One region of the Streptosporangium becharense genome, then DNA from elsewhere that is predicted to be linked to it. Evidence: riboswitches for the same ligand, from Rfam matches in the RefSeq annotation. Region 1 holds a riboswitch; the other holds the start of a gene.
What was found. A riboswitch is a leader RNA that binds a small molecule or an ion and turns the genes downstream of it on or off. The one in region 1 is predicted to bind glycine.
Positions count from the first base shown of each region.

Region 2: it holds a riboswitch for glycine, as region 1 does, so the genes downstream of both, gcvT (glycine cleavage system aminomethyltransferase GcvT) here and gcvP (aminomethyl-transferring glycine dehydrogenase) in region 1, are expected to answer to the same signal.

Region 1 covers NZ_JACHMP010000001.1:760,664-775,244, forward strand. Annotated here, with positions in the region: gene F4562_RS03320 (siderophore-interacting protein) at 1-107, opposite strand, end outside; gene F4562_RS03325 (MbtH family NRPS accessory protein) at 211-408, opposite strand; gene F4562_RS03330 (NADPH-dependent FMN reductase) at 511-1,095, opposite strand; gene F4562_RS03335 (MarR family winged helix-turn-helix transcriptional regulator) at 1,263-1,733, shown strand; gene F4562_RS03340 (hypothetical protein) at 1,983-2,384, opposite strand; gene F4562_RS03345 (TetR/AcrR family transcriptional regulator C-terminal domain-containing protein) at 2,535-3,122, shown strand; gene F4562_RS03350 (DUF5999 family protein) at 3,488-3,679, shown strand; gene F4562_RS03355 (alpha/beta hydrolase family protein) at 3,688-4,293, opposite strand; gene F4562_RS03360 (hypothetical protein) at 4,394-4,747, shown strand; gene F4562_RS03365 (hypothetical protein) at 4,903-5,685, opposite strand; gene gcvP (aminomethyl-transferring glycine dehydrogenase) at 5,802-8,657, opposite strand; glycine riboswitch at 8,816-8,906, opposite strand; gene F4562_RS03375 (MerR family transcriptional regulator) at 8,921-9,538, opposite strand; gene F4562_RS03380 (bifunctional nuclease family protein) at 9,683-10,153, opposite strand; gene ftsR (transcriptional regulator FtsR) at 10,233-10,910, opposite strand; gene F4562_RS03390 (double zinc ribbon and FHA domain-containing protein) at 10,910-11,425, opposite strand; gene F4562_RS03395 (mannose-1-phosphate guanyltransferase) at 11,681-14,182, opposite strand; gene clsA (cardiolipin synthase ClsA) at 14,186-14,581, opposite strand, start outside.
Region 2 covers NZ_JACHMP010000001.1:2,417,953-2,432,533, reverse strand. Annotated here, with positions in the region: gene F4562_RS10400 (DUF6286 domain-containing protein) at 1-299, shown strand, start outside; gene F4562_RS10395 (hypothetical protein) at 527-2,281, opposite strand; gene F4562_RS10390 (L-serine ammonia-lyase) at 2,397-3,773, opposite strand; gene gcvH (glycine cleavage system protein GcvH) at 3,903-4,292, opposite strand; gene gcvT (glycine cleavage system aminomethyltransferase GcvT) at 4,289-5,380, opposite strand; glycine riboswitch at 5,414-5,508, opposite strand; glycine riboswitch at 5,509-5,607, opposite strand; gene F4562_RS10375 (APC family permease) at 5,783-7,330, shown strand; gene F4562_RS10370 (gamma-glutamyl-gamma-aminobutyrate hydrolase family protein) at 7,346-8,050, opposite strand; gene F4562_RS10365 (3-oxoacyl-ACP reductase) at 8,152-8,916, opposite strand; gene F4562_RS10360 (aldehyde dehydrogenase family protein) at 8,921-10,267, opposite strand; gene F4562_RS10355 (glutamine synthetase family protein) at 10,270-11,676, opposite strand; gene eat (ethanolamine permease) at 11,880-13,328, shown strand; gene F4562_RS10345 (FadR/GntR family transcriptional regulator) at 13,429-14,151, shown strand; gene F4562_RS10340 (hypothetical protein) at 14,312-14,581, shown strand, end outside.

The DNA of each region.
Region 1 (14,581 bases):
TCTCCGGTCAGGGTGACGCGGACCGTGGACGGGGTGATCCTGCGGACCCGGCTGACCTCGAGCAGGCGAGGACGCAGGGGGTATCGGACGATCGTTACATCGGACATGTCGGCTCCTTGACGGGCTGCGGCCGGGCTGGGCGTGGCGGGCGGGGCGGCGAGCCTGCCCGGCGGCCCGGGTACGCCCCGGAGCGGTGACGGCCGCTCACGCTCAGCCGGGCGTCCCGGCGGCGGGCGTGCCGGCCCGGAAGCTTTCGGCACGGGCCGGGATCCCGGCCCGGGACCCCTCCCCGCACGCGATCTCCCGGCCCGCCGGGGCCCCGGCGGACGCGGGTCGCGGCGAGTGCCGCCCCTCGGCGCTCACCGGCACCGGGCAGGACGCCTTCCCCTCCTCGAAGGGGCCGGTCATCGTTCGCCTCCAGGACGGAACCCCTCCCAACTCAGGTAAGGCTTGCCTAAACCCTACCGTGCCGATCTCCACGCCACGAGACGGCGTGCCCTCTTGCAGGACTCAGCCCTCGGCGCCGGACTCCCGCAGGGGACGTAGCGCGGCGGACATGCGGGCGAGTTCGTCGAGCATCACGGCCGCCGCCTCCGTCATCGCCTCGCTGGGCCGCAGGCGCTGCTCGTCGTCGAGGAAGTTCCGCACGAAGGGAATGTTCACCGCCTCCACCAGCGGAACCATCTTCAGTGCCGCGACGACCGGCTTGAGCATCTGCAGCGCCCGGGTGCCGCCGGCCACCCCGCCGTAGCTGACGAAGCCGACGGGCTTGTGCTGCCACTCCTGGTAGAGGTAGTCGAGCGCGTTCTTGATGGCCGCGTTGAACCCGTGGTTGTACTCGGGGATCACGAAGACGAACGCGTCCGCGCGGTCGACGCGGGCGCTCCAGTCCTTGGTGTGCCGGTGCTCGTAACGCCGCAGCCGGGGGTGGTTCGGCTCGTCCAGCAGCGGCAGGCCGACCTCGGCCAGATCGACGAGCTCGGGCTCGAAGCCCTTGTGCTCGACGGCCTCGTCGAGCATCCACTCACCCACCGGCAGGCCGACCCGGCCGGGACGGGTGCTCGCAACGACGATCTGGAGAACGGGCTTGCTCATGAGAGATCTTCTTTCACGGGTTTCACGGGTCTTCCGCGTCCACTCGCCCGCGGGAGCGGCCGTGGACGGCCGCCCGACCGCGGAGGGGCCGCGAGATTTTGCTGACGCATCAACATGTCTATCGAACGAAAGCTGATGCGTCAACATTCCGGAGTTATCATGAGGGCGTGACCGAACCCCGGTGGCTGAGCGATCGCGAACAGCGCATGTGGCGCGCCTTCCAGGACATGCGCCGGAGACTGGAGGCCGTCACGGGGCGGCAGCTCGACGAGGTCGGCCTGTCCGCGGCCGACTACAGCCTGATGGTGCCACTCTCCGAAGCCCCGGGGCGGCGGCTGCGCGCCCGCGAGCTGCGGCGGGGCATCGGCTGGGACCGCAGCCGGCTGGCCCACCAGATGCGCCGGATGGAGCAGCGGGGGCTGATCGTCCGGGAGGACTGCCCCGGCGACGCGCGGGGCACCGTGATCAAACTCACCGACGAGGGCATGCGCGCGATCGTGGCGGCCGCTCCGGGACACGCCGAGACCGTCCGGCGCCACTTCGTCGACCTGCTGACCGACGAGGAGATCGACACCCTCACCACGATCTCCGAACGCGTGCTACGTCACATCGCCGCCGACGCCCCGCCCGCGGACTGACCGTACGCCCTTCTCCAGCCTCTCCGCACCTCTTCGAGATCGGGCCGGGCGGCGGAGGGATGCGGGCAGGCGGAACGCTCCACGGACGCGGCGGTAGACGCCACCGCACGCGAGGGTCGCCGCACACGAGGAGAGGCCGGCCGCGCCCGGGTGCCGGGCACGGCGAAGAAGGCCGGTGTCGTCATGCCGGCCGGACGCGGGCCCCCGGCCCGCCCGCCGCCACGCGGGGCGGGCCGGCCGGGACCGCGGTCAGCGGGCGGTGGCGGTGACCGGCCGCGGGACGCGGGCGATGCCGGTCAGGCGGTTCTGCTCGCGCAGGGTGCGCAGCCGGTTGACCTCGGCGGTCCACCGGGCACCCGCCGGAGTGGCCCTGCCCTTGCGGCGGCGGAGCCGGTCCTCGTACGACTTGATCCCGAAGGTGACGCGCTGGTTGGCCTCGGCGGCGCGCAGGGCCTCCGTCAACGCCCTGTCGAAGGCCAGCCCCGCGGCCCGCAGCTCCTCCACGGGGGCGGCGGCGGCCTGTACGCGGCGCAGCTCCGCCTCGGCGGCGCGTGCCTTCCCCAGAAGCTCGGGGAAGCTCTTCCCGACCTCCTGGTCAGCGTGGTAGCGAACCTCCGCCTCCCGGCTCACACTCGGTCGGAAAAACGCCATCGTCTGCCCTTTCTCACCGATCGCCGGGCCTGCTCCGGCAGATCACCGCTCGTAGCCTACGCCGTCCGCTCCCGCCCCCGGTACTCAGGGAGCGGGGTGCCCGGCGCGCCTTCCTTTACGCAGTAAGGTCACGGATGGCAGGATGGCGGCATGCCCGCCAAACGACCGCCCATCCCCCTGTCGCACGAGCGCATCATCGACGCGGCCCTGCACATCGCCGACAGCCAGGGGCTGCGGCGGCTGACGATGCGCCGGCTGGGTGACGCGCTCCAGGTGGAGGCGATGGCCATCTACCACCATCTGCCCCGGGGCAAGGACGCCCTGATGGACGCGCTCGCCGAGCACGTCACCGCCGTCCACGTCGAGCCCGGCGACAGTTGGCAGGAGAGCGCCCGCGCGTGGTGCCGGGCGAGCCGGGCCGCGCTGCGCGAGCACCCGGGGGTACTGGCACTGGCCCTGACCAAACCGCCGAAGGGGAGGGCGGCGATCGCGATCAGGGAGCAGACCGAGCAACTGGCCGAGGCGGGGCTCGCCGACCCGTCCGGAGCGGTGCGGGCGCTGCGGGCCTACGTCTTCGGGGCGGTGGCGGTGGAGGTGCAGCGGTCGGGGTGGGCCGAGCCCTCGGGCGACGGGGACGAGCCCTGGCGACCCCCCTCCCGCGGCGGCGGCACCCCGGAGGCGGACACCGACTTCGAGCTGGGACTGGACGCCCTTCTGGCCGGGCTGGCGGGGCGCTGACCCGCTGGGAAAGTCCTGACCGATCATTTGTACGCCGCTCGGCGTGTCGCGCTTGGCCGGATATCATGCCATGAGGCATGCTGTGTGATAGGTCACACCCCCGATAGAGCCCCGGCGGACTGGTCCTCCCGCTGCTCGCAAACAGTCCTAACGGGCTATGTCGCGGGAGTGGGATCGGTCACACACTTGAGGTGCGGCCTCATCCCGTTCGAGGCCGCACGGCCATATGTCAACATCCACCTGCTCGTCCCCGTCACGCGTGGGAACGGAGTCTCATCGGTGACGGTGCTCGCCCGATCTCCGATGCCGACCCCTCACCGACGCCGACTCCGGCGAGCCGACACGAGAGATCCGGAGGCACGCCGATGTGCCCGCACGAGCCGGCCTGTCCGTCAGCAGACGCACTCGACCGCGAAGCCGCCCGCACCCTGGCGGCCCACCCGGAGCAGGGCTGGAGCCTGCTCTGCAACGGCGTGGTGCTGTTCGAGGACACCGGTGAACTCCTTCCCAACGGCGCCGTCATCGAACCGCACCGGCCACTGGCCGGCGTCTCCTGACCGCCGCATCACGCTGAGTCCGGCCGCATCCTCACATCGAGCCACTCGGCGACGACCTCACCCACGCGGGCGGGGTCCTTCCTGAGATCGTGCCCCTCCCCCGGCAGCACCACCAGGCGCGCGGCGTCCGCCGCCCGGGGAATGCCGAACGGGTCACGATCCCCGTTGACGACGAGCACGTCCACACCCGCCGCGCGGAGTTCTCCGGCGCGGGAACGCTCCGGCCTGCCCGGCGGGTGCAGCGGGAACGCCAGTGCGACGACCGTCCGGGCCCCGGCCCGCAACGCCGTACGGCAGGCGACCCTGGCCCCGTTGCTCCGCCCGCCCTGCGCGAACGGCAGCTCCGGATACCGCTCGCGGATCCCGGCCACCAGCGCCTCCCACGCCTCGTCCTGCCTGGCCGGCGTTCCGGGTGCGCGGCCACCGCGCACCCGGAACGGCTGGAGCACCCTGGCGACCACACCTCCGATCCGCAGCACCGCGTCCCGCACGGCCAGCAGATCGGGGGCGTCCACTCCCCCGGCCGAACCGTGGGTGAGCACGAGCAGGAAGCGGGGGTCGGCCACCTCGTCGATCTCGGCCACGGCCGGACCCTGCGCCGTGGTGAGCTCCACGGTGACCGACGCGCCCGCAGGCGACACTGGCTCAAAGGTGGGCACCATCTCGTCCTAACGGCCGATGTCGGCGAAAAACGCTCCGTTGAACAATCGGAGCGTGCAGGATCACCACGATATCCGGCAGGACATGCGCGCCACCGTCGAGGCCCGGCGCGATCTCGGCCCGGACTACGAGACCGCCCTCATCGAGTCGTTCGTCTCGCGCCTCGACGCGACCATCACCCAGCGCGTGCGCGCGGAGATGCACGCCTCCCGGGCAGCGCCGCCCGACCGGCGGCCGCCCAGAGACAGCTCTCCGATCGCGATGATGCTTGCCTCGATGGGCATGGGCATCCCGTTGACCGTCATCACCGCCGAGTACGGAGGCGGGGCCGGGTTGCTGCTGTCCTGGGGCGGCATCGTCACGATCAACGTCGCCTACGCCCTCGGCCGCCTGCGCCACCGAGACTGATCACCGTCCCGGCCGGAAAGCGCGGGATCACGGGCAGGAGGGCTCACGGACTCCCGCCGTCGCGGGAACCCGGTGCCTCGCCGCCGGTCCCCGGCGCGGACCCGGGCGCCGTCGCGGCCGGACCCGGTCCGCACCGGGCCCGGCCGCGACGGCGTTCACAGATCCCGGTCCAGGCGGAGCCGGACCTCACCGGCGAGATCCGCGTCCGGGCTCTCCAGCCCGTAACGCCACACCCGCTCGGCGTCCTCGTCCCGCCCGCGCAGCCGCAGCGTGCGGGCCAGGAGTTCGATGGCCAGCGCACCGGTCTCGGTGTCGCAGCCCTCCTCGACGGCGCCGGAGAACTCCGCGCACGCCAGTTCCAGGTGGACGATGCCGAGCATCACCCGCAGCCTGGACGCCTCGGCGACGTCCGGCACCGACAGTGCCTCCAGCAGGACCTCCGCCGCGGCTCCCGCCTCACCGTCCTCCAGAAGGCTCTCCGCCAGCCGCTGGGCGGCACCGGAGGCGATCTCCGGGTCACCGGTGGCCAGGGCGTCGCGCAGGCACCGCTCCGACTCCTCCGCGCTCGTGGCGAGCCTGGCGAGCGCCATGTGCGCCAGCGGCACGTAGGCGGGGTTGCCGGTGCCGAGGGCGGCCTGCCAGGCGGCCCTGGCCTGGTCCGGCAGGTCCTCACGCTCGAAGCTCCCGGCGAGCAGGCAGGCGGCCTGGGCCGCGAACTCGGGATGACCGGTCGCCAGGGCGGTGCGCGCGGCCGCGCGGGAGCCGGGCAGATCCCCGCGCTCCTGGAGGACCACGGCCAGGCCCACCGCCGCCTGGGCCAGGTCGGGTGCGCCGGGATCGGCGACGAGCTCAGCGAAGATCGTGGCGGCGCCGTCGAGGTCGCCCGACTCGGCCAGTCTTCGCGCGGTTTCCAACGGAGGCGTGCCCACCTCTGGCATGCATGATCCTTCCAGGACGAGGAGACGCCCCGAGCCTAACGACTCGGGGCGTCACCCGTCCCCCGCATACCCGGCGAATCGGCGGCCGGAGCCGCCGATCCGCCGGGCATGGGGGATCAGTCCTCGTAGGCGGCCAGGGGCGGGCAGGAGCACACCAGGTTGCGGTCGCCGTAGGCCTGGTCGATGCGGCGAACCGGCGACCAGTACTTGTTCTCACGCAGGGAGGCCAGCGGGTAGGCGGCCTCCGCCCGGGTGTAGGGGTGGGCCCACTCGTCGGCGAGCAGGGAGGCGGCCGTGTGCGGGGCGTTGCGCAGCGGGTTGTCGACCTTGTCGTACGCGCCGGAGGCGACCTTGGCGATCTCCTCGCGGATCGCGATCATCGCGTCGCAGAACCGGTCGAGCTCCGCCAGGTCCTCACTCTCGGTCGGCTCGATCATCAGCGTGCCGGCCACCGGGAAGGACATCGTCGGGGCGTGGAAGCCGTAGTCGACGAGGCGCTTGGCCACGTCGTCGACGGTCACGCCGGTCTCCTTGGTGATCTGGCGCAGGTCGACGATGCACTCGTGGGCCACCAGGCCGCCGCGGCCGGTGTACAGGACCGGGTAGTGCGGGCTGAGCCTGCGGGCCAGGTAGTTGGCCGACAGGATGGCCTGCTCGGTGGCCGCGCGCAGGCCGTCGCCGCCCATCATGCGGATGTAGGCCCAGGAGATGGGCAGGATGCCCGCCGAACCGTACGGCGCGGCCGAGACCGGGCCGACCGCCGAGCCGTCACGCAGCGGGTGGCCGGGCAGGTAGTCGGCCAGGTGGGCGCGGACCGCGACGGGGCCGACGCCGGGGCCGCCGCCGCCGTGCGGGATGCAGAAGGTCTTGTGCAGGTTGAGGTGGGAGACGTCCGCCCCGAACTCGCCCGGCTTGGCCAGGCCGACCAGCGCGTTGAGGTTCGCGCCGTCGACGTACACCTGCCCGCCGGCCTCGTGGACCAGCTCGCAGATCCGGCCGATCGTCTCCTCGTACACGCCGTGCGTGGACGGGTAGGTCACCATGATCGCGGCGAGCTGGTCACGGTTCTTGTCGATCTTGACCGTGAGGTCGTCGAGGTCCACGTTGCCGTCGGAGTCGCAGGCCACCACGACGACGCGCATTCCCGCCATGACGGCGCTGGCGGCGTTGGTGCCGTGCGCGGACGAGGGGATCAGGCACACGTCGCGGCCGTGCTCGCCGCGCGCCTTGTGGTAGGCGCGGATGGCCAGCAGACCGGCGAACTCACCCTGGGAGCCGGCGTTGGGCTGGATCGAGACGGCGTCGTAGCCGGTCACCTCGGCCAGCCAGGTCTCCAGCTCCTTGACCAGCTCGAGGTAGCCCTGGACCTGGTCCTCGGGGGCGTAGGGGTGAAGCCCGGCGAACTCGGGCCAGGTGATGGGCTCCATCTCGGTGGTCGCGTTGAGCTTCATGGTGCAGGAGCCCAGCGGGATCATCGACCGGTCGAGCGCGACGTCCTTGTCCTGAAGCCTGCGCAGGTAGCGCAGCAGGGCGGTCTCGGAGCGGTGGTTGTGGAAGACCGGGTGGGTCAGGTAGTCGCTGACGCGCACCAGGGCGGGCGGCAGCGCGTCGTGCGTGGCCGCGTCGAGGTCGGTCAGGACCGCGCCGCTGACCCCGAAGGCGGCCAGGACCTCCTCCAGGTGGATGAGCTCGGTCTTCTCGTCGCAGGTGATGCCGACGTGGTCGGCGTCGACCAGGCGCAGGTTGATCCCGTTGTCGCGGGCGGCGGCGACGATCTCGTCCGCACGCCCCGGCACCCTGGCGAGCACGGTGTCGAAGAAGGTGTCGTGCACGATCTCGACGCCGCCCTCGCGCAGGCCCTCGGCGAGCACGACGGCGTGCCGGTGGGTGCGGCGGCCGATCCGGCGCAGGCCCTCGGGCCCGTGGTAGACGGCGTACATGCCCGCGATCACGGCGAGCAGCACCTGCGCGGTGCAGATGTTGCTGGTGGCCTTCTCCCGGCGGATGTGCTGCTCACGGGTCTGCAGCGCGAGCCGGTAGGCGGGGTGCCCGTCGGCGTCCTGGGAGACGCCGACCAGCCGGCCGGGCATCTGCCGCTGGAGGCCGTCGCGGACGGCCATGTAGGCCGCGTGGGGGCCGCCGAAGCCCAGCGGGACGCCGAAGCGCTGCGAGGAGCCGACCGCGATGTCGGCACCGAGCTCACCCGGCGCGGCGAGCAGGGTCAGCGCGAGCAGGTCGGCGGCGGCGACCACCTGGGCGCCGCGGGAGTGGGCGGCGTCGGCGATGGCGCGGAAGTCGCGCACCCTGCCGCTGGCCCCCGGGTACTGCACGAGCACGCCGAAGCAGTCGGGGAGCTCACCGGTGAAGTCGCTTTCGAGCAGCTCGATGCCGAGCGGTTCGGCGCGGGTGCGCAACACCGCCTTGGTCTGCGGCAGCGCGTCGGCGTCGACGACGAAGACGTTGGACGGGACGCGACCGGCCCGCCGGGCCAGGGTCATGGCCTCGGCGGCGGCGGTGGCCTCGTCGAGCAGGGAGGCGCCGGCGACGTCGAGCGCAGTCAGGTCGGAGACGACCGTCTGGAAGTTGATCAGGGCCTCCAGGCGGCCCTGGGAGATCTCCGGCTGGTAGGGCGTGTAGGCGGTGTACCAGCCCGGGTTCTCCAGCAGGTTGCGGCGGATGACGGCCGGAGTGATCGTGTCGTGGTAGCCCAGGCCGATCATCGAGGTGAGCACGGTGTTGCGCGAGGCCAGGACGCGCAGTTCGGCGATGGCCTCGACCTCGCTCGCCGCCGGGGGCAGGTCCAGCCGGTCGGCGGTCCGGATCGCCTCCGGGACGGCCACCGCGGCCAGGTCGGCGGTGGAGGCGAAGCCGACCGCCTCCAGCATGCGGGCCTGGCCCGCGTTGTCGGGCCCGATGTGGCGGGCGGCGAACGGCGGCGGGGCGAGCTCGCTGAGCGGTGACAGATCGGTCATGGAAAGCCTCCCGAGGCGGTGGAGACCGGCGCTGGGCGCGGGCGTACGGCCGGATCTCCCCCTCTGTCATCGCGACCTGAGAGTTTCACCTGCCCTGCCGGGAGGCTTTCACCGTCGGTGAGACGCGCCTGGCGGGCGCACCTGCTTTCCAGAGTTGCCTCGTCCGTGCGGTACGGGTGCCTGAGAGATTCCGGGGAGGTTGCTCCTTCGGCGCCCCGATCGTGCCGGGGTCTCTCCCGCACAGGGTCAGTGGCGAATCAACTTTACCCGGTTCGTCGTGCTCTGCGACGACGGGCCAGCTCATCGGCCTGGTGATCTTCTAAAGGGCTCGCCGGCTCCGCACGCTCGCCGGGAATGTCCGCCAGGGAGCCCTCCACCTCCTGCCAGACCCGGCCGAGGGCGATGCCGAAGACGCCCTGCCCGCCCTGGAGCAGGTCGATGACCTCGTCGGGGGAGGTGCACTCGTAGACGCTCACCCCGTCGCTCATCAGGGTGATCTCCGCCAGGTCGTTGACCCCGCGGTCACGCAGGTGCTGCACGGCGATGCGGATCTGCTGGAGGGAGACGCCGGTGTCGAGGAGCCGCTTGACGACCTTGAGCACCAGGATGTCGCGGAAGCCGTACAGACGCTGGGATCCGGAGCCGTGAGCGGCCCGGACGGTGGGCTCGACCAGACCGGTGCGAGCCCAGTAGTCGAGTTGCCGGTAGGTGATGCCGGCCGCGGCACAGGCCGTCGGGCCGCGGTAGCCGATGTCGGCGGGCACCTTCACCGGTCGCCCGTCGAACAGCAGACCCTCTTCACCCGCGCGCTGACGTGCCGACTGGCGCCGTTCCGGGTCATCCTGGCCGGCGTTTCTACCCTCGCCGCTGCTGACCGCCACGCGGACCTCCGGCTTTCTCTCATCCCGCGGCCTGATCTGGGGGTTTACGCACGACCGCGGGTTTCACTTGCACCGTAGGACCGGTGCCAAGCCCAGTCAACGACCCCACCCGGCGCGTCGTGAAGCGTAAATGCACCGAAATTCCTACCCTGCGCGACCAAAGTCCTCAGGTGTGATGTTGTCAAGGAATTCCCTGAACTTCTCCACCTCGTCCTCCTGGTCATCCGGAATGATCACCCCCGCTTCCCGGACCACCTCCTCACTTGCGAAGATACGTGCGCCGGTGCGCAACGCCAAGGCGATGGAGTCGGACGGGCGCGCACTCACCTCGACCCCGTTGGAGAAGACGAGATCGGCGAAGAAGATCCCGTCACGCAACGCGACGATGTTGACCGTGCTCAACCGGACGCCGAGCCCGTCGAGGACGTCGCGGAACAGGTCATGGGTGAGCGGCCGCGGCGGCGGCTCCTCGGCCTGGGCCATGGCGATCGCCGTGGCCTCCGTCATGCCGATCCAGATCGGCAGGTAACGCTCCCCATGCGTCTCTTTGAGCAGGACGATCGGCTGGTTGGAGGGCATCTCAACTCGAACGCCCACGACCTCCATCTGCAACACGGGCTGCTCCGTCTTCGCTGGATTCCGACCGTTTTGTTCAACGTAACACTCGTGAGGGCACAAGCGCCTGGTCAGGCTCTCACCGGCCCAGGGCCTCACGAACGCCGGAACGTACCAGGGAGGCGTGCAATTCCAGCAGCAGGCCGGAGATCTCCCGCGCCGTCTCGTCGGCCCGGTCGATCGCGCCGGGCCCCCGGCGCCGGAGCAGCGGGGCCACCGCCTGCTCCACCAGACCGGCCTCGCGCTCGGCGGCGGCCTTGACCGCTCTCAGATGGCGGGCGCGCAGGCCGAAGGGGGCCAGGGCCCCGACGCTGCGGGCCACGGCCAGCGCCTCGGCGTCGTAGTGGCGGGCCACCGCGGCCAGCAGCCCGTAGTCTTCGAGCTCGGCGAGGGTCTCCTCGTCGATCTCCGCCGCGGCCAGCAGTTCTTCCCGGCTCAGACGCACCTCGGGAGGCGGGTCGCTGGGAAGTGCCCGCGGCCGGTCGACCGGCCGCTGCTCGCGGTCGGCCTCCTCGAGGCGGTCCTTGATCACGCGAAGCGGCAGGTACCGGTCGCGCTGTTCCCGCAGGATGTAACGCAACCGCTCGACGTCGGCGTAGGTGAACTTGCGGTAACCGGAGGGACTGCGCTCCGGCACTATCAAGCCCTCGCCCTCCAGGAAGCGAATCTTGGAGATGCTGACGTCGGGGAACTCGCCCTGCAGGAGGGCGAGCACCTCCCCGATGCTCATGTGCGCACGGGCGGCCTGCGAGCTCATCATCCTCCCGCGGCGCCGCGGGTGAGGAAGACCAGGCGGAACTTGCCGATCTGCACCTCGTCGCCGCCGTAGAGCGGGACCTCCTCGATCCGCTCGCGGTTGACGTACGTGCCGTTGAGGCTGCCGACGTCGCGCACGGTGAACACCCCGCCACCGCGCCGGTAGAACTCCACGTGACGACGCGAGACGGTGATGTCGTCGAGGAAGATGTCGCTGTCGGGGTGGCGCCCCACGGTGGTCAGGTCGCTGTCGAGCAGGAACCGGCTGCCCGCGTTCGGACCGCGCATGGCGACCAGCAGCGCGGTGCCGGGGAGCAGCTGCTCGACGGCCTGCCGCTCGGCGAGAAGCGTCTCCCCGGTCTCCGCCTCATATGCCTCGATCCCGGACAGGGAGATGGTCGAGGTGCTGTCTCCGGGTGTGTCGGCGAACCTGGTCAGCGGCGACCCGCATCGCGAGCAGAAACGGGCATCCTCAGGGTTGGCATGACCGCACTGCGTGCAGTAGACGCTCGGCATCGATCGGCTCGGCCTCCTACCGCGAAGACGCGGCAACGGTGCTCGGTGATGCGCGCGCCTCGCTTCTTCGCTTCTCAAGGGATTTTCTCAGACTGCGAATGCCGCAACATACAGCGATGAAACAAAAAAGTCAAGGCTAACGCTCAACCACGGGTACGGTCGCTGACCAAACTACAGGGAGGCGGTGTCCACGGTCCATGGTGCCGCGCGGTGTTTGTCGCATCGGATGACCGGCTCCCGGCGCGGCGGAAGCGGTCAGCCGCCGGCGGCCTCCTCGACGACCCGCGCCCAGTGCTCGATCATGGCCTGTGCCGAGTCGACGTCGGCCCCCTCGGCCCACAGGTGGGTGACGGCCTCGGCCGGGTCGGGGAGCACCAGGGCCCAGCCGCCGTCCTCGGCGACGACCCTGACCCCGTCGGTGGTGTCGATGCGGTAGCTCTCGGCCGCCTCGATGACCGAGCGCATCACCGCACCCTTGGCCGCCCAAGGGGTCGGCACGGTACGGCGCAGGAGCCTGGCCTCGGGGATCCTGGCGTCGATCTGGCTGAGCGACAGGCGGGTCCTGGCCACCAGGCCCAGCAGGCGCAGGAAGACCGCCAGGCCGTCCACCGTGGGCCCGAACTCGGGCACGATGAAACCGCCGCGCCCGTCGGCCGCGAATATCATGTCGTGCCCTCTGACCGCGGCGGTGAGCGCGTCGATCCCGGTCGACGTCCACTCGGCGTGCACGCCGTGGAACCTGCAGACCTGCTCGGCCACCCGGGTGGTCGTGACCGGCAGCGCCACCCGGCCGCCCTGACGTTCCGCCGCGATCAGGTCCAGCACCACCAGCAGTGCGCGTTCCTCACTGATCAGCTGGCCCTTCTCGTCCACCAGCGCGACCCGCTCCCCCACCGGGTCGAAGCGGACCCCGAAGGCGGCCCGCGCGGAGCTGACGAGCTCCGACAGGCGCTGCAGGTCACGGCGGCGCTCGGCGAGGGTCTCGGTGGGCGAGGCGTCGTCCAGGCGGTTGTTGACGGTGAGCACGTCCACGCCCACCCGGCCCAGCAGGCTGGGCAGCACCAGTGAGGAGGTGCCGCCGGCGCAGTCGACCACGACCTTCATGTCGGCGTCGCGTACGCCGCTGATGTCGATCAGGCGCAGCAGCTCGCGCGTGTAGTCCTCCACCGCCCTGGCGGGGAAGCTGAGCTCGGCGATCTCGCCGGGGAAGGCCCGGCGGAACTCCTGCCGGGAGAAGACCCGGTCGAGCTTGCGCTGGGCCGGCGGGGAGAGGTCGGCGCCGTGCTCGTCCATGAAGACGATGTCGACGCTCTGCGGGTCGCCGGGGGTGGTGCGCAGGGCGATGCCGCCGACGGCGTTCTCCCGGGCGGTGTGGAAGCGCGCCACGGGCAGCGGGGACGCCTCCAGGTCGATCACGTTGATGGCGCCGGCGTTGAGGGCACTGATCACGGCCCGTTTCAGCGCCCGTGCCGCCCGGGAGGAGTCGCGGGAGGTGATGACCGAGGCACCCTTCTTCAGGGTGGTGGCGTAGGCGCTGGCCAGCCGGACGCACAGCTCGGGGGTGATCTCCACGTTGACCAGGCCGCTGACCCCGCGGGGACCGAACAGGCTGCGCTGAGCGCGCGGCTCCCAGATGACACTGGTGTTGATCACCGCCCCGGCCTCGATGGTCTTGAACGGATAGATCTTGACTCCGGAGGAGATGTAGGCCTCGGCCTCGATGATGCACTCATCGCCGACGACGGCGCCCTCCTCGACCCTGGCTGCGGTCATCAGGTCGGTGTTCTTGCCGATCACGCAGCCGCGCAGGTGGGCACCGGGGCCGACGTAGACGTTGTCGTGGACGACCGCGCGGTGCAGGAAGGCGCCCGCCCTGACCACCGCGTTGCTGCCCAGCACGGTGTACTCGCGCAGCTCGGCCCCCGCCTCCACCTTGGAGTAGTCGCCGATGTAGAGGGGGCCCTTCAGGACGGCGTCGGGGTCGAGCGAGGCGCCCTCGGCCACCCAGACGCCGGGGGAGACCTCGAAGGCGTCGACGTCGATCTTGACCCGGCCGGACAGCACGTCGGCCTGGGCCTTGAGGTAGCTCTCGTGGGTGCCGACGTCCTCCCAGTAGCCGTCGGCGACGTAGCCGTACAGGGGGGCACCGCGCCGCAGCAGCTCCGGGAAGACGTCGCCCGACCAGTCGGCGGACCCGCCGACGGCGATCTCGTCGAGGACCTCGGGCTCCATCACGTAGATACCGGTGTTGACGGTGTCGGAGAAGACCTGGCCCCAGGTGGGCTTCTCCAGGAAACGCTCCACCCGGCCGTGGTCGTCGGCGATGACGATGCCGAACTCCAGCGGGTTGGGGACGCGCTTGAGCCCGATGGTGACCATCGCGTCGTTCTCGCGGTGGAAGCGGATCATCTCGGTCAGGTCGATGTCGGTCAGCGCATCGCCGGAGATGACCAGGAAACGGTCGTCGCGGAGCTTGTCGGCGGCGTTCTTGACACTGCCCGCGGTGCCGAGCGGCGTGTCCTCGGTGGCGTAGTGCAGGCTCATGCCGAGCTCGTCGCCGTCGCCGAAGTAGTTGCGCACCAGGGCGGCCAGGAACTGCACCGTGACCACGGTCTCGGTGAAGCCGTGCCGTTTCAGCAGGCGCAGCACGTGCTCCATGACCGGACGGTTGAGCACGGGCAGCAGAGGCTTGGGCTGGTTCGCGGTCATCGGCCGGAGCCGTGTCCCCTCCCCGCCCGCCATCACGACGGCCTTCACAGATCACCTCTTCAGGCGTTTGGCCCCGCTTACGAGCTGACGCACCTGTACCCAATACAGGACCCCGGACCACCAGTACAGGCCGGTGCCCCAGATGGCGAGCGACCAGCCGACGATCCGGGCCGGGTCGGCGTACCAGGCGGCGTGGTGGGCGAGGAAGAGCAGAGGGAAGGCGTAGAGCAGGTTGGCGGTGGCCGCCTTGCCCAGGAAGTGCACGGGCAGGGCGGGGCCGTAACCGAGACGGCGCAGGATGACGGGGATGCCCAGCAGCATCACGTCGCGCAGCGGGACGGCCAGCGCCAGCCACCAGGGGATGATCTCGCGCATGGCGAGACCGAACAGGGTGGCCAGGATGTACAGGCGGTCGGCCAGCGGATCCAGCAGGCGGCCGAGCCTGCT
Region 2 (14,581 bases), 1.7 Mb from region 1:
CGCTACCCGGCCGGCCCAGGCTGGAACCGCTGGAGTCCGCCGACCCGCTGACGGTGATCGGCATGACCAGGTCCGGCCTGCGCCGCACGCTCCGGGCGGCGGCCGAGTCGGTGGACGAGGTGGACCGGGCCCGGGTCCGGCTCGCGTCCAGGATCGTCGAGGTCACCGTGTTCACCGGCACCGAACGGACCGGGCCGTTGCTGCGGCGGGTCGGGGCGGCCGTGGGCGATCGGATGGCGGCGCTGGGCGTGACGGGCGCGGGCGAGGTCGTGGTACGGCTGCGCAGGCGGGGGGCGTGATGCGGCCGTACCTGGGCAACCGGATCGGCCTGGCGCTCACCGGCGCGGTGCTCACCGGGGCGGGCGGCTACGCGTTCCTGCGCGGGCGGGGCGACATCCCCGGCCATCCGCGCGGCGACCGGCTCGTGAGCGGAGGGCTGCCCGCCTGGGCGGCCGGCCACCCCTGGGCGGGATGGCCGGCCGCGCTGCTGCTGGTGCTGCTGGCGCTGCTGGCCCTGCGGTGGCTGCTACACGCCCTGGGCTGGGGGCGGTGGGGGCGGCGGACCGGGACGGGCACCGCGGTGCTCGGTGTCTGTCTCAAAGAAGTCGAGGGGCTCACCCGGATCCGTGTCCGGCACATACCGAACGAGCGGCTGCGTGTCACGGTGAGCTGCGCGCCCGGGGACGACGTCGGCAGACTCGTGGCGCGGCTCAACCGGGACGCCGTAGGGAAGGTCCGCCGGGCGCTGGGCGACCCCGAGCTCGGCGTGATGGTTCGCCTGCACGTCCGGCGCCGCTGACCACCCGCCCGGCTCGTCCCGCAGCCCTCCGGGATCCGGCCGCGTCGCCGGCGGCTCCGCCTCGCGTGGTACGCCGAACGCCAGCCCGGCGGCCAGGCAGAGCAGGGGGAGCGCGGGGACGACGTAGCGGTGGTCGAAGGCCGCGATGAAGGGCGGCAGGACCAGCAGCACGACGCCCGCCGCCCACGGCAGCAGCCCCGGGCCGCCGAACCGCCGGATCCGGAGCAGCACGCCGACGAGGCCGACCAGCATGATCACCGCGAGGAACGGGCCGCGCACGAACCCGTGCTCCTGGTAGGCGCGCAACCAGCCGACGTACGGCTCGACCAGGGTGGGGGCCCCGGAGACGCCCTGGTAGGCCACGGTCAGCTCCTCGGCGGTCCTGCCCTGCGAGGCGCCGCCCTTGGGGAAGGGCCGGGCGGTGTCGGGGAAGACGTAGGCGCTCTGCGGGCCGGGGGACGGATAGACCCGCCTGGTCCAGTCGAAGATGTACGCCACGTCCGTCAGGCCGGCCCGGAGGAAGTCGAGTGGCTGGGCCAGGATGGCCTGGGTGGCGAAGGCGCCGGCGAGCCGGTCGCGCTCGGCCCAGCTTCCCTTGACCTTGTTCAGGGGGGAGGAGCCGTCCCAGATGTAGACCGGCGGCGCCGCGCGTTCGCTCACCGGCTCGGTGGGGCACAGCGCCGCCTCCGGGCCGGCCGGCCTGATCACGGCGCAGTCGGCGAAGGTCATCGTGCGTGCCCACAGGAACGCGTTGCCCCGGGTCAGCCCGAAGGTGCCGTGCTCGGAGTGGAACCAGGCGGCGTACGAGCCCAGGCCGATCACCGCGGCCAGGGCGGCGGCGATGACCGCGCGCCAGGAGGCCCGGCGGAGCAGCAGGCAGACCAGCACCACGGCGATCAGCGGCAGCCCGATCGTCCGGGTGACGGTCGCCGCGGCCAGCAGCAGTCCGGCGAGCGCCGCGACCCACGCCCGCGGACGCTCGCGCAGGAGCAGCAGCGTGACCGCCAGCACCGTCAGGAACTGGAAGAGCAGGTCCGCCATGACGAGGTGTTCGAGCTGGATCTGGTGGGCGTCCAGCAGCACCGGCAGCGCGGCGAGCGTGGCCCCCCAGCCGGGCAGCCTGCCCAGGCGGCGCAGCAGCAGGTAGACGCAGACGGCCACGGCCAGCCCCAGCAGGTGCTGCAGGACGACCACCGCCTGGACGCTCGACAGCGGACGCAGTGCCCACAGCAGGAGCGAGTAGCCCGCGGGGCGGGATTCCAGAGGGCGGGGTGCGAGCCCGGCGTTCAGGTAGACGAAGGAGTCGGCCCAGAACCACAGGGCGGGCCGGTAGCCCAGCACCGCCAGGGCCCGCAGCGCGCCGCCGGCCAGCAGCGCGACCAGGAACACCCAGTGGGCGTGGAGGAAGCCGGACGCGCCGCGCCGGCCGGAGGGCCTCCGCCGGCGGCCGGACCGGCTCACCGGATGCGCTGCCGTCGCCACCACGACCTCCCGAGTCCCGTGAACACGGCCACCCAGCATAGGCGCGGGACCCCGGAATCCTGTACGAGATGAGTGATTTGCCGGGAAATGGAGCCGGGTGACGGCTCCGGTCCGGTCAGCACTCGATGACGTTGACCGCGAGGCCGCCGCGGCTGGTCTCCTTGTACTTGTCGAGCATGTCGCGGCCGGTGTCACGCATCGTCTTGATGGCCTTGTCCAGCGAGACGAAGTGCCGGCCGTCGCCCCGCAGCGCGATCCTGGCCGCGGCGATCGCCTTGATCGAGGCGACCGCGTTGCGTTCGATGCACGGGATCTGGACCAGCCCGCCGATCGGATCGCAGGTCAGGCCCAGGTTGTGCTCGATGCCGATCTCGGCGGCGTTCTCGACCTGTTCGGGGGTGCCGCCCAGCACCTCGGTGAGCCCGGCGGCGGCCATCGAGCAGGCCGAGCCGACCTCGCCCTGGCAGCCGACCTCGGCACCGGAGATGGAGGCGTTCTCCTTGAACAGCACGCCGATCGCGCCGGCGGTCAGCAGGAAGCGGACCGCTCCCTCGTCGTCGGAGTCGGCGACGAAGCGGTCGTAGTAGGTGAGCACCGCGGGGATGATCCCCGCGGCCCCGTTGGTGGGGGCGGTGACGATCCGGCCGCCGGCGGCGTTCTCCTCGTTGACCGCGAGAGCGAACAGCGAGACCCAGTCCATGGTCTGGAGCGAGTCCTTCTCCTGCGACTCGGCGCGCAGCTGCCGGTGAAGCTGGTGTGCGCGGCGCCGGACCTTCAGGCCGCCGGGCAGCACGCCCTCCTTCTCCACGCCCCGCCGCACGCACTCCTTCATGACCCGCCACAGGTCGAGCAGCCGGGCACGGATCTCGGCCTCGGTGCGGCCGAAGGCCTGCTCGTTCTTCAGCATCAGCCCGGAGATCGACAGGCCGGTCTCCGCGCAGTGGCCGAGCAGTTCGGCCGCCGTGGTGAAGGGGTGGGGCAGGACGGTGTCGTCGGCCTTGATGCGGTCGGCCCCGGTGGCGTTCTCGTCGACGACGAACCCGCCGCCCACCGAGTAGTAGACCTTCTCACGGAGGGGCTCGCCGTTCTCCGCGAAGGCGGTGAAGCGCATGCCGTTGGGGTGGTGCGGGAGCGACACCTTGCGCTCGAAGACGAGGTCGTCGCCGACGACGAACGGGATCTCCCGGGTGCCGTACAGGCGGACGGTGCCGGACTCGCGCATGGCGGCCAGCCGCTCGTCGACCGTGTCGACGTCGACGAGCTCGGGCTTGTCACCGGACAGGCCCAGCAGCACGGCCTTGTCGCTGCCGTGCCCCTTGCCGGTCAGGCCGAGCGAGCCGTACAGGACGGCACGGACCCGGCAGGTCTTCTCCAGCAGGCCGTCGGCGTCGAGGCCGCGGGCGAACTTGTGCGCGGCGGCCATCGGGCCGCCGGTGTGCGAGCTGGACGGACCGATGCCGATCTTGAAGAGATCGAAGACGCTGATCGTCATCGAGTACCTCCGGCGTGGGGTCCCCGGCGTCGGCCGCGGGACGGAAGTCGATAGTCGATACGTCCGCTCTCGACCCGCCCGGGCCGCGCGCTCGGAAGGGACGCGCGGCTCGGGCGGGAGAGGGATGTGTTACGCCTCACCTGAGGTGAGCGCGGTGTACTCCGCGGCCGACAGCAGGTCGTCCGCGGAGCCTTCGAGGCGGACGCGGAACAGCCAGCCGTCCCCGTACGGGTCGCTGTTGATCAACGCGGGGTTGGCGTCAAGGGTCTCGTTGACCTCGACGACCTCACCGCCGACGGGGGCGAAGACATCGCTCACCGACTTGGTCGACTCGACCTCACCGATCGGGGTGCCGGCGGTGACGGCCTCGCCCACCTCGGGAAGCTTCACGTAGACCACCTCACCCAGCGCGTCGGCCGCGTGGGCGGTGATGCCCACGGTGAGGGTGATGCCGTCCTCGGCACCGGAGACCCACTCGTGTTCCTTGGTGTACTGCAGGTCCTCGGGAATGCTGCTCACTTTTTCCTCCTGTAGAAAGGCAGTTCGACCACGTCGACCGGCTCATGGGTGCCCCGGATGTCGACGGCCAGTCCTGAGGTTAGGCCGTTGTCCACATACGCCATGGCGATGGGCCTGCCCAGGGTCTGGGAGGGGGCCCCGCTGGTGACCGTCCCGACGATGGTGCCCTCTCCGGCGACCACCACCGAATAGCCGTGCCGGGGCACCCGGCGGCCGGTCGCGACCAGGCCGACCAGGCGGCGGGCCGGCGGGACGTCCTTGCGCGCCTCCAGGGCGGCCCGGCCGACGAAGTCACCCGGCTTGTCGAACCGCACCACGCGGCCCAGCCCGGCCTCGAACGGGGTGTGGTCGGCCGACAGCTCGTTGCCGTAGAGCGGCATGCCCGCCTCCAGGCGGAGGGTGTCGCGTGCGGACAACCCGGCGGGGACCAGCCCGTGCGGGGCGCCCGCCTCGGTGAGGGCGGCCCACAGCGGCTCGGCGTCCTCGGCGGCGACGAACAGCTCGAAGCCGTCCTCCCCGGTGTAACCGGTGCGGGCGATCAGCGCCTCGCGGCCGGCGACGGTGGCGGGCAGGCCCGCGTAGTACTTCAGGCCGTCCAGGTCGGCGTCGGTGAGCGCGGCGAGGATCTCGGTGGAGCGCGGGCCCTGCACCGCGACCAGCGCGTATCGCTCGGAGCGGTCGTCCACCGCGGCGTCGAAGTCCTTGGCCCGCTCGGTCAGCTCGGCGGCGACACGCGGGTAGTTGGAGGCGTTGGCGACGACCATGAACTCCTCGGGCGCCAGCCGGTAGACGATCAGGTCGTCCAGCACGCCGCCCTCGGCGTTGACGATCATCGTGTAGCGGGCCCGGCCGGGCTCCAGGGCGGACAGGTGACCGACCAGCGCGTAGTCGAGCGCCTCGGCGGCCTGCGCGCCGGTCACGAAGATCTCCCCCATGTGGGACAGGTCGAACAGGCCCGCAGCCTGGCGGACCGCGTTGTGCTCGGCGGACTCGCTGCCGTAGCGGAGCGGCATCAGCCAGCCCGCGAAGTCGGTCAGCGTCGCGCCGAGTGACTCGTGGACGCCGCGCAGCGGCGTGGGTCGGGACATGTTCGCACCTCAGACAAGGGTCAGATGAGAGCATCCTCCCCCTCTGTCATTGATGCCTGAGAGCTTCACCCGGTTTTTGCCGGACTTTCACCTTCGGCGAGGTCGCGGGACCTGCTTTCCAGAGGGCACCTACCCGCACGGTCCTTTGCCTTGAGAGGTTCGCGGGGAGGGCTTGCTCCTTCAGGGGTCCTGGCCTGGATGTCAGGACGCTCTCCCGCACGGGTTCACCGGTGTCGCGACCACCCTAACCGCCCGGCCCGGTCTCGCGAAATCCCCCAGTCGTCCTCTCCTCCCGGGTCGCGGATCGCCGTGCGAGCCCGATGGCGCCCCAAGGTGGGTTTGTCAATTTATGTCCGTTTCCCGTGGTAGCGTCCGACAACTTGCACGTTTCGGAGGTGATTGATGACGACCGAGGTGGGTTCCCGGCCGCGACCGGGGGCCGGTTCCGGTGACGACCCTCGGGACAAGGGGCTCAGCCGGAACTCGGTCGGCCTGTGGAGCAGCGTGGCGCTCGGCGTCTCGACGGTGGCCCCCGTCTACTGCCTGACGGCCACCCTCGGCCCCACGGTGGGGGAGGTCGGGCCGCAGATGCTCGCGGTGTTCGTCGCGGGTTTCCTGCCGATGTTCCTGGTCGCCTACGCCTACCGGGAGCTGAACCGGCGCTTCCCCGACTCCGGCACCTCCTTCACCTGGACGGTCAAGGCGTTCGGCCCCTGGGTGGGCTGGATGTGCGGCTGGGGCCTGGTGGTGGCCACGATCATCGTGCTGTCCAACCTGGCGGGGGTCGCGGTCACCTTCTTCTACGTGCTGCTGGCGGACGTGACCGGGAACCCGGCGCTGGCCGACCTGGCCGGTGACAAATGGGTCAACGTGCTGACCTGCCTGGTCTTGGTCGCCGCCGCCACCGCCGTCAGCTACCGGGGCATCACCGCCACCCGGCTGCTCCAGAACGTGCTGGTGCTCTTCCAGCTCGCGGCGCTGGTGTCGTTCGCGGTGATGGCGATCGGCAAGGCCGTCTCCGGAGACGTGCCCACGGCGATGGCCTTCGACCTGGCGTGGTTCGACCCGTTCGCGGTGGCCACCTTCAGCGCCTTCACCGCGGGCCTGTCCCTGTCGATCTTCATGTTCTGGGGCTGGGACACCTGCCTGACCCTGAACGAGGAGACCGAGGGCAGCTCCAGGACGCCGGGCAGGGCGGCGCTGCTCACCGTGCTGACCATCCTCGGCAGCTACCTGCTCGTGGGGGTGGCCGCCGTCATGTACGCCGGGGTCGGCGACACCGGCGTCGGCCTGGGCAACCCCGAGACCGAGGACAACGTCTTCGCGACCCTGGCCCACCCGGTGATGGGCGGGTCCGGGGTGATCCTGATCCTCGCGGTGCTGGCCAGCTCCGCGGCCAGCCTGCAGAGCACCTTCATCCCGGTCGCCCGCACCGTCCTCGCCATGGGCTTCTACGAGGCGCTGCCGGTCAGGTTCGCCCGGGTCCACCCCCGCTTCCGCACGCCCTCCTACGCCACGCTCTGGGCCGGGATCGGCACCGGGGTCTTCTACTCGGTCATGACGGTGTTCAGCGAGGACGTCCTGGTGGACACCATCTTCACGCTCGGGTTGATGATCTGCTTCTACTACGCGCTGACCGCCTACGCCTGCGTCTGGTACTTCCGGCGCGAGCTCACCGCGAGCGTGCGGGACCTGCTGTACAAGGGCCTGCTCCCCGGGCTCGGCGCGGTGGCGCTGACCGCCGTCTTCGGCAAGACGGTCGTGGACATGTGGGACCCCGCCTACGGCACCGGAAGCTCGGTGTTCGGGGTCGGCGGGGTCTTCGTCATCGGGGTGGGCGTGCTGCTGCTGGGTGCTGTCCTGATGGTCGTCCAGAGCCGGATCGACCCGCGGTTCTTCCGCGGCGAGACCCTCCGCCCCGACACCGGGGCACTGGTCGTCCCCGACTGAGGACGCCCCGGCGCGCTACCGCGCGACCGGGACGGTGTGCCGTACCAGGGCCTCGAACAGGGCGGATTCCTCGTCGGCCTCGGGGTGCCACTGGACGGCCAGGGCGAACGGGTGACCGTCCACTTCGACGGCCTCGACCGTGCCGTCCTCGGCGCGGGCGGTCACGGTCAGCCCGGCGCCCAGGCGCTCGACGGCCTGGTGGTGGTAGTGGGCCACGTCCACCGTCTCGGCGCCGAGGATCTCGCCGAGGCGGCTGCCCGCGGCCGTCCGCACCGGCATCCGGCCGAACCGGCCGGGGGCCGGTGCGTGCCCGTGGTGGCCGACCACGTCGGGCAGGTGCTGGTGGAGGCTGCCGCCGAGGGCGACGTTGAGGATCTGCATCCCCCGGCAGACCCCGAGGAACGGCACGCCCCGCTCCAGCGCCGCGCGGACCAGGTCCAGCTCCGCGTCGTCGCGGAACGGCCGGACGTACCCGGTCCGCTCGTGCGGTTCCCGCCCGTACCGCTCCGGGCCGACGTCCCCGCCGCCGGCCAGGATCAGCCCGTCCAGTCGCTCCACCAGCGGGCCGGTCTCGCCCGCGGGCGGCAGGATCACCGGCTGCCCGCCCACGCGGGCCACGTGCTCGACGTAGGTGTACGGCAGCAGGGCGGCGGTCATCTCCCACACGGTGAACCTCGCGGGTTCGACGTAACAGGTGATGCCGATGACGGGACGGGACATGATCTCTTGCCTTGCCTTGCCTTGCCTTGCCTTGCGTGTTTCCTCTGCCCGGTGCCGCGCCGGGGCCGCGGCCTTCCCGCCCCGCCCCGGCGCGGCACCGGCTACAGCGGGGTGACGTACGCGCCGGAGATGCCGCCGTCCACCAGGAACTCCGACCCGGTGATGAAGCTGGAGTCGTCGGAGGCGAGGAACGCCACCGCGGCGGCGATCTCGGAGGCCTCGGCGAAACGGCCCAGCGGGATGTGCACCAGGCGGCGCTGGGCCCGCTCGGGGTCCTTGGCGAACAGCTCCTGGAGCAGCGGCGTGTTCACCGGCCCCGGGCACAGGGCGTTCACCCGGATGCCCTCGCGCGCGAACTGCACGCCCAGCTCACGGGACATGGCGAGCACCCCGCCCTTGGACGCGGTGTAGGAGATCTGGCTGGTGGCCGAGCCCATCACGGCGACGAAGGACGCGGTGTTGATGATCGAACCCTTGCCCTGCCGCCGCATGTACGGGATGGCGTGCTTACAGCACAGGTAGACCGAGGTGAGGTTGACCTCCTGCACCCGGCGCCAGGCGTCGAGGCCGGTCTCCAGGATCGAGTCGTCGTCCGGCGGTGAGATGCCCGCGTTGTTGAACGCCACGTCGACGCTTCCGTAGGTCTCGAACGCCGTCCGGAACACCCGGGCGACGTCGTCCTCGTCGGTCACGTCGGCCCGCACGAACAGGCCGCCGGCCTCTTCCGCGGCCTTGGTGCCGGTCACCTCGTCCAGGTCCACGCACACGACGCGGGCACCCTCGTCGGCGAACCGGCGGACGGTGGCCAGGCCGATGCCGCTTCCCGCGCCGGTGACGACGGCCACCCGGTCCTGCAAACGCCGCATGTCTCTACTCCTCGGAAATGAAGACGTTCTTGGTCTCGGTGAACGCGGACAGGGCGTCGGGGCCCAGTTCGCGGCCGAGGCCGGACTGCTTGAAACCACCGAACGGCGTCCAGTAACGGACGCTCGAGTGGGAGTTGACGCTCAGGTTGCCCGCTTCGACCGCCCGCGCCACCCGGAGTGCCCGGCCGACGTCGCGCGTCCAGATGGACCCGCTGAGGCCGTACGGAGTGTCGTTGGCGATCCGCACGGCGTCGTCCTCGCCGTCGAACGGCACCACCGACACCACCGGGCCGAAGATCTCCTCGGTGAAGGCCCGGTCGTCCGTCGAGCGCGGGGTCAGCACCGTCGGCGGGAACCAGAAGCCCGGCCCGGTGGGGCACGTCCCCTGCAGATGGGGCGGCTCGGTGACGAAGGAGGCCACCCGCTCCCGGTGCGCGGCGCTGATCAGCGGGCCCATCTCGGTCGCCTCGTCACGCGGATCGCCGACCCTGACCTTCAGCACCGCCTCGTCGAGGCGGGTCAGGAACTCCTCGTGCACCGACCGCTCGACGAGGATGCGGGAACGCGCGCAGCAGTCCTGCCCCGCGTTGTCGAAGACGGCGTACGGCGCGCTCGCCGCGGCCTTGGCCAGGTCGGCGTCGGCGAAGACCACGTTGGCGCTCTTGCCGCCCAGCTCCAGTGTGATCCGCTTGACCTGGCCCGCGCACCTGGCAGCGATCTCCTTGCCCACCTCGGTGGAGCCGGTGAAGACGATCTTCGCCACGGCGGGGTGCCCGACCAGCCGGGCGCCCGCCACCTCACCGGCGCCGGGCAGGACCTGGAACACCCCCTCGGGCAGGCCGGCGGCCAGGGCCAGCTCGGCCAGGCGAAGGGCGCTCAGCGGGGTCCACTCGGCGGGTTTGACCACCACCGTGTTCCCCGCGGCCAGCGCCGGGGCCACCCCCCAGGTCATGATGACCATCGGGAAGTTCCACGGCACGATCACGCCGACGACGCCCAGCGGCTCCTGGAAGGTGACGTCCAGCCCGCCGGGCACCGGGATCTGCTTGCCGTGGTTGCGTTCCGGCGCTCCCGCGTAGAAGTCGAGCACGTCGGCGACGTTGCCCGCCTCCCAGCGGGCGTTGCCGATCGTGTGTCCCGCGTTGGCGACCTCCAGCAGGGCCAGTTCCTCGGCGTGCTCCCGCACCAGCGCGGCGAAGCGGCGCAGCAGCCGCGCCCGGTCTCCCGGGGCGACCCGCCGCCAGTCGGCGAAGGCCCGTCCGGCGCGTTCCACCACCCTGTCGGCCTCGGTGGCGTCCGCCGCCTCGATGTCGGCGATCACCTCTTCGGTCGCCGGGTTTACGATCTTCACATTCACATCCGTTCGAATCCCCGGAACAGTTCCCAGTCGGTGACCGCCGCGTCGAAGGCGGCCAGCTCGACCCGGGCGTTGTTCGCGTAGTGCGCCACGACGTCGTCGCCGAAGGCGGTCTTGGCGTGCTTGGAACCCTCCCAGAGCTCCAGAGCGTCGCGAAGTGTGTGCGGCACGGTCTCCGCGCCCGAAGCATAGGCGTTCCCGGTGAGTGCCTCCGGCAGGGAGAGCTCGTTCTCGATGCCGTGCAACCCGGCCGCGACCAGCGCGGACACCGCCAGGTAGGGGTTGACGTCGCCGCCGGGCACCCGGTTCTCGATCCGCAGCGACGGCCCGTGGCCGACCAGGCGCAGCGCGCACGTCCTGTTGTCCGGGCCCCACGCGACCGCGGTGGGGGCGAAGCTGCCCGGCTGGTACCGCTTGTAGGAGTTGACGTTGGGGGCGTACAGCAGGGTCAGCTCCCGCAGGAGGGCGAGCTGACCGGCGATGAACCGCTCACCGAGGGGCGAGAGGCCGTAGGGTCCCGGTCCGGCCATCACCGGCTCGCCGCCGGTGTCGCGCAGCGAGATGTGGATGTGGCAGGAGTTGCCCTCGCGCTCGTTCGGCTTGGCCATGAAGGTCAGCGACATGCCCTGCTGGGCGGCGATCTCCTTGGCGCCGTTCTTGTAGACGGAGTGGTTGTCGCAGGTGGCCAGGGCCCGGTCGAAGCGGAAGGCGATCTCGTGCTGGCCGAGGTTGCACTCGCCCTTGACCGACTCGGGGTACATCCCGGCGCCTTCCATGCCGAGCCTGATCCTGCGCAGCAGCGGCTCGACCCTGGCGGTGCCGAGCATGGAGTAGTCGACGTTGTAGAGGTTGGCGGGGGTCAGGTCGCGGTAGCCGCGGCGCCAGGCGTCCTCGTAGGTGTCGTTGTAGACCACGAACTCCAGCTCGGTGCCGACGAACGCCTCCCAGCCCCGTTCGGCCAGCCGCGCGAGCTGCCGGCGGAGGATCTGCCGGGGTGAGGCGATCACGTCGGAGCCGTCCTCCCAGACCAGGTCGGCCATGACCAGGGCGGTGCCCTCCTGCCAGGGGATCGGTCGCAGGGTGGACATGTCGGGACGCATCACGAAGTCGCCGTAGCCGCGCTCCCATGACGACATCGCGTAACCGCTGACCGTGTTCATGTCGACGTCGACCGCCAGCAGGTAGTTGCAGCCCTCGGAGGAGTGTTCGAGGACCTCTTCCAGGAAGTAGCGAGCGGACAGCCGCTTGCCCTGGAGCCGGCCCTGCATGTCGGCGATCGCCAGCAGGACGGTGTCGATCCGGCCCGCCTCGGCGTCCCTGCGGAGTTGCTCCACGGTGAACGGCACGTGAGAGGTCACGGGCGCCCCTTCCTTAAAAGTCTGGAAACAGACCAATGAACGCATGCAAACACCGGGGAGGTCGGATGTCAATGGCTACGCTGCGTCAGAACGGGGCCACTGTCCAGTTTTGAGGTTCTTTACTGGGTCATCGATGGCACGGTCTTGACGCGGAAGCCATGTCAGGCGAAATATCACGCCAAACACCTATGGTTCGGCCGTAGACCATTGGGTCGGAGGCCGACCTGCGCACCCAGGGGGTGGCGAGCATGGCGGACGGCAAACGACATGTCCACGGTGTCGACTACGAGAAGGTGACCGCCGACTACATGCGTCGGCGGCAGCTGAAGTCCGGAACGGCCGGATGGGTCCTGCTGGCGGGCCTCGGCGTGGCGTATGTGATCTCCGGTGACTTCGCGGGCTGGAACTTCGGCCTCGCGCAGGGCGGCTGGGGCGGCCTGCTGATCGCGACCGTCCTGATGGCCGTGATGTACACCTGCATGGTCTTCGGCCTGGCCGAGCTGTCCTCCAGCATCCCGGTCGCGGGAGCCGGGTACGGCTTCGCCCGCCGGGCCCTCGGCCCGTTCGGCGGGTTCGCGACCGGGACCGCGATCCTCATCGAGTACGCCATCGCCCCCGCCGCGATCGCCGTCTTCATCGGCAGCTACGTGGAGGCGCTGGGACTGTTCGGGCTCAAGAGCGGCTGGCCGGTGTTCCTGGCGGCCTACGTGATCTTCGTCGGTGTGCACCTGTGGGGCGTCGGCGAGGCGCTGCGGCTGATGTTCGTGATCACGGGGGTGGCGCTGGTCGCGCTGGTGGTGTTCATCATCGGGATGATCCCCAAGTTCAGCGCGGCGAGGCTGTTCGACATCCCCGCGACGGACGCGTTCGGCGCCAGCTCGTTCCTGCCGTTCGGGATCTTCGGCGTGTGGGCGGCGCTCGTCTACGCGATCTGGTTCTTCCTCGCCATCGAGGGCGTCCCGCTGGCCGCGGAGGAGGCCCGCGACCCGCGGCGGGACATGCCCCGGGGCATCATCGCGGGCATGACCGTGCTGCTGCTGACCGCCGCGCTGATCCTGGTGACCGCGCCGGGCGGGGCAGGGTCGAACGCGCTCAAGGAGTCGGGCAACCCCCTCCCGGAGGCGGCCAGGCGGGCCTTCGGCGGCGACAACCTCCTGGCGGACTTCGTCAACTACGTCGGCCTCGCCGGACTGATCGCCAGCTTCTTCTCCATCATCTACGCCTACTCCCGGCAGCTGTTCGCCCTGTCGCGGGCCGGATACCTGCCCCGTTGGCTCTCGGTGACCGGCCGCCGCCACACCCCGTACCTGGCGCTGATCGTTCCCGCCACCGTCGGCTTCCTGCTGGCCTCGCTCACCATGGACGGCGACCTGCTCATCCAGATCGCGGTGTTCGGCGCCACGGTCTCCTACGTCCTGATGATGCTCTCCCACATCGTGCTGCGCAGGCGCGAGCCGGACATGCCTCGCCCGTACCGCACCCCCGGCGGTGTGGTCACCACCGGCGTCGCGCTGGTGCTGGCCCTGGCCGCGGTGGTGGCCACCTTCCTGGTGGACGTCAAGGCGGCGCTCATCACGGCGGGGATCTTCGTCGTGTGCCTGGCCTACTTCTGGTTCTACAGCCGGCACCGGCTGGTCGCCAACGCCCCCGAGGAGGAGTTCGAGGCGATCGAGCGCGCGGAGGCGGAACTCGCCTGAACGCGCCGGAATCCCGGTTCCCCGGCCCCCGGCGGAGGTCAATAAGCTGGGTCCCCGGTCGGTGGCGGGTCGAGGAGCTTCGGTGACGGAAGGCGGCACCATGGGGGAGGCGGGCCTCGACGTCGCGTTCCGCCCGGTGCGCGCGGGCAACGCCTTCGAGGAGACCGTCGAGCGGCTCCTTCAGGTGATCAAGCTCGGCGCCGTCCCCCACGGGGAGCGGCTCCCTCCCGAACGGGAGCTCGCCACCCGGCTCGGCATCAGCCGCGTGACCCTGCGGGAGGCCATCAGGGCGTTGCAGGAGGCGGGCTACCTCGACGTGCGGCGCGGCCGTTACGGCGGCGCGTTCGTGACCTACCGGCCCGCGCCGCCGCACCGGGAGGACCTGCGCAGGGTGGTGGCCGACATGGGCACCGCCGACCTGGACGACGCGTTCACCTTCCGGCTGGCCGTCGAGTGCGGAGCCGCGCAGGTCCTGGCCGGCGCCGAGCTGTCCCAGCAGCAGCGGCGGGTGCTGCGACGGCGCCTGGCGGAGGTCAACTCCGCCGGTCCCGACGACTACCGCCGCCTCGACACGGCCTTCCACCTGGCCATCGCCGAGCTGACCGGCTCCTCGCTGCTGGCCGCCGCCTGCGCCGACGCCCGGCTGCGGGTCACCGACCTGCTCAACGCCATCCCGGTGCTCCAGCGCAACATCGAGCACGCCGCGGTCCAGCACGAGGCGATCGTCACGGCCATCCTCGCGGGCGATCCCGACGCGGCCCGGCAGGCCGTCACGGAGCACCTGGAGGGGACCGCGGCGCTCCTGCGCGGCTTCCTGACGTGAGCCGGGCCCGCGCGAGCCCACCGCCCGTGCGGCGAGGTTACCCGTGTCGCGGGTCGCCTCGCGGTGGGGCTTCTCACGCGGCGGGTCGCCTCGCGTGGTGGGGCTTCTCACGCAACGGGTCGCCTCAGCGGTGGGGCTTCTCGCATAGCCTGGGGAGGTTGTGGGGGATCTGTTCTACCAACGCATCATCGACGCGGGACGGCTGCCGCTGTTCTGCTTCTTCGTCGCGTTGATCGTGGCCTTCGTCTTCACCAGGATCAACGTGCGGCTCATCCGCGCCAGGATCGGCTGGTTCCGCAACGTCAACATCGGTGAGATGCACATCCACCACGTGGTGTTCGGCGTGGTGCTCACCCTGCTCGGCGGCGTGTCCGGCCTGATCGTCTCGGGTGTCTCGCAGGGATGGTACGCCGTGACGGCGGCCCTCTTC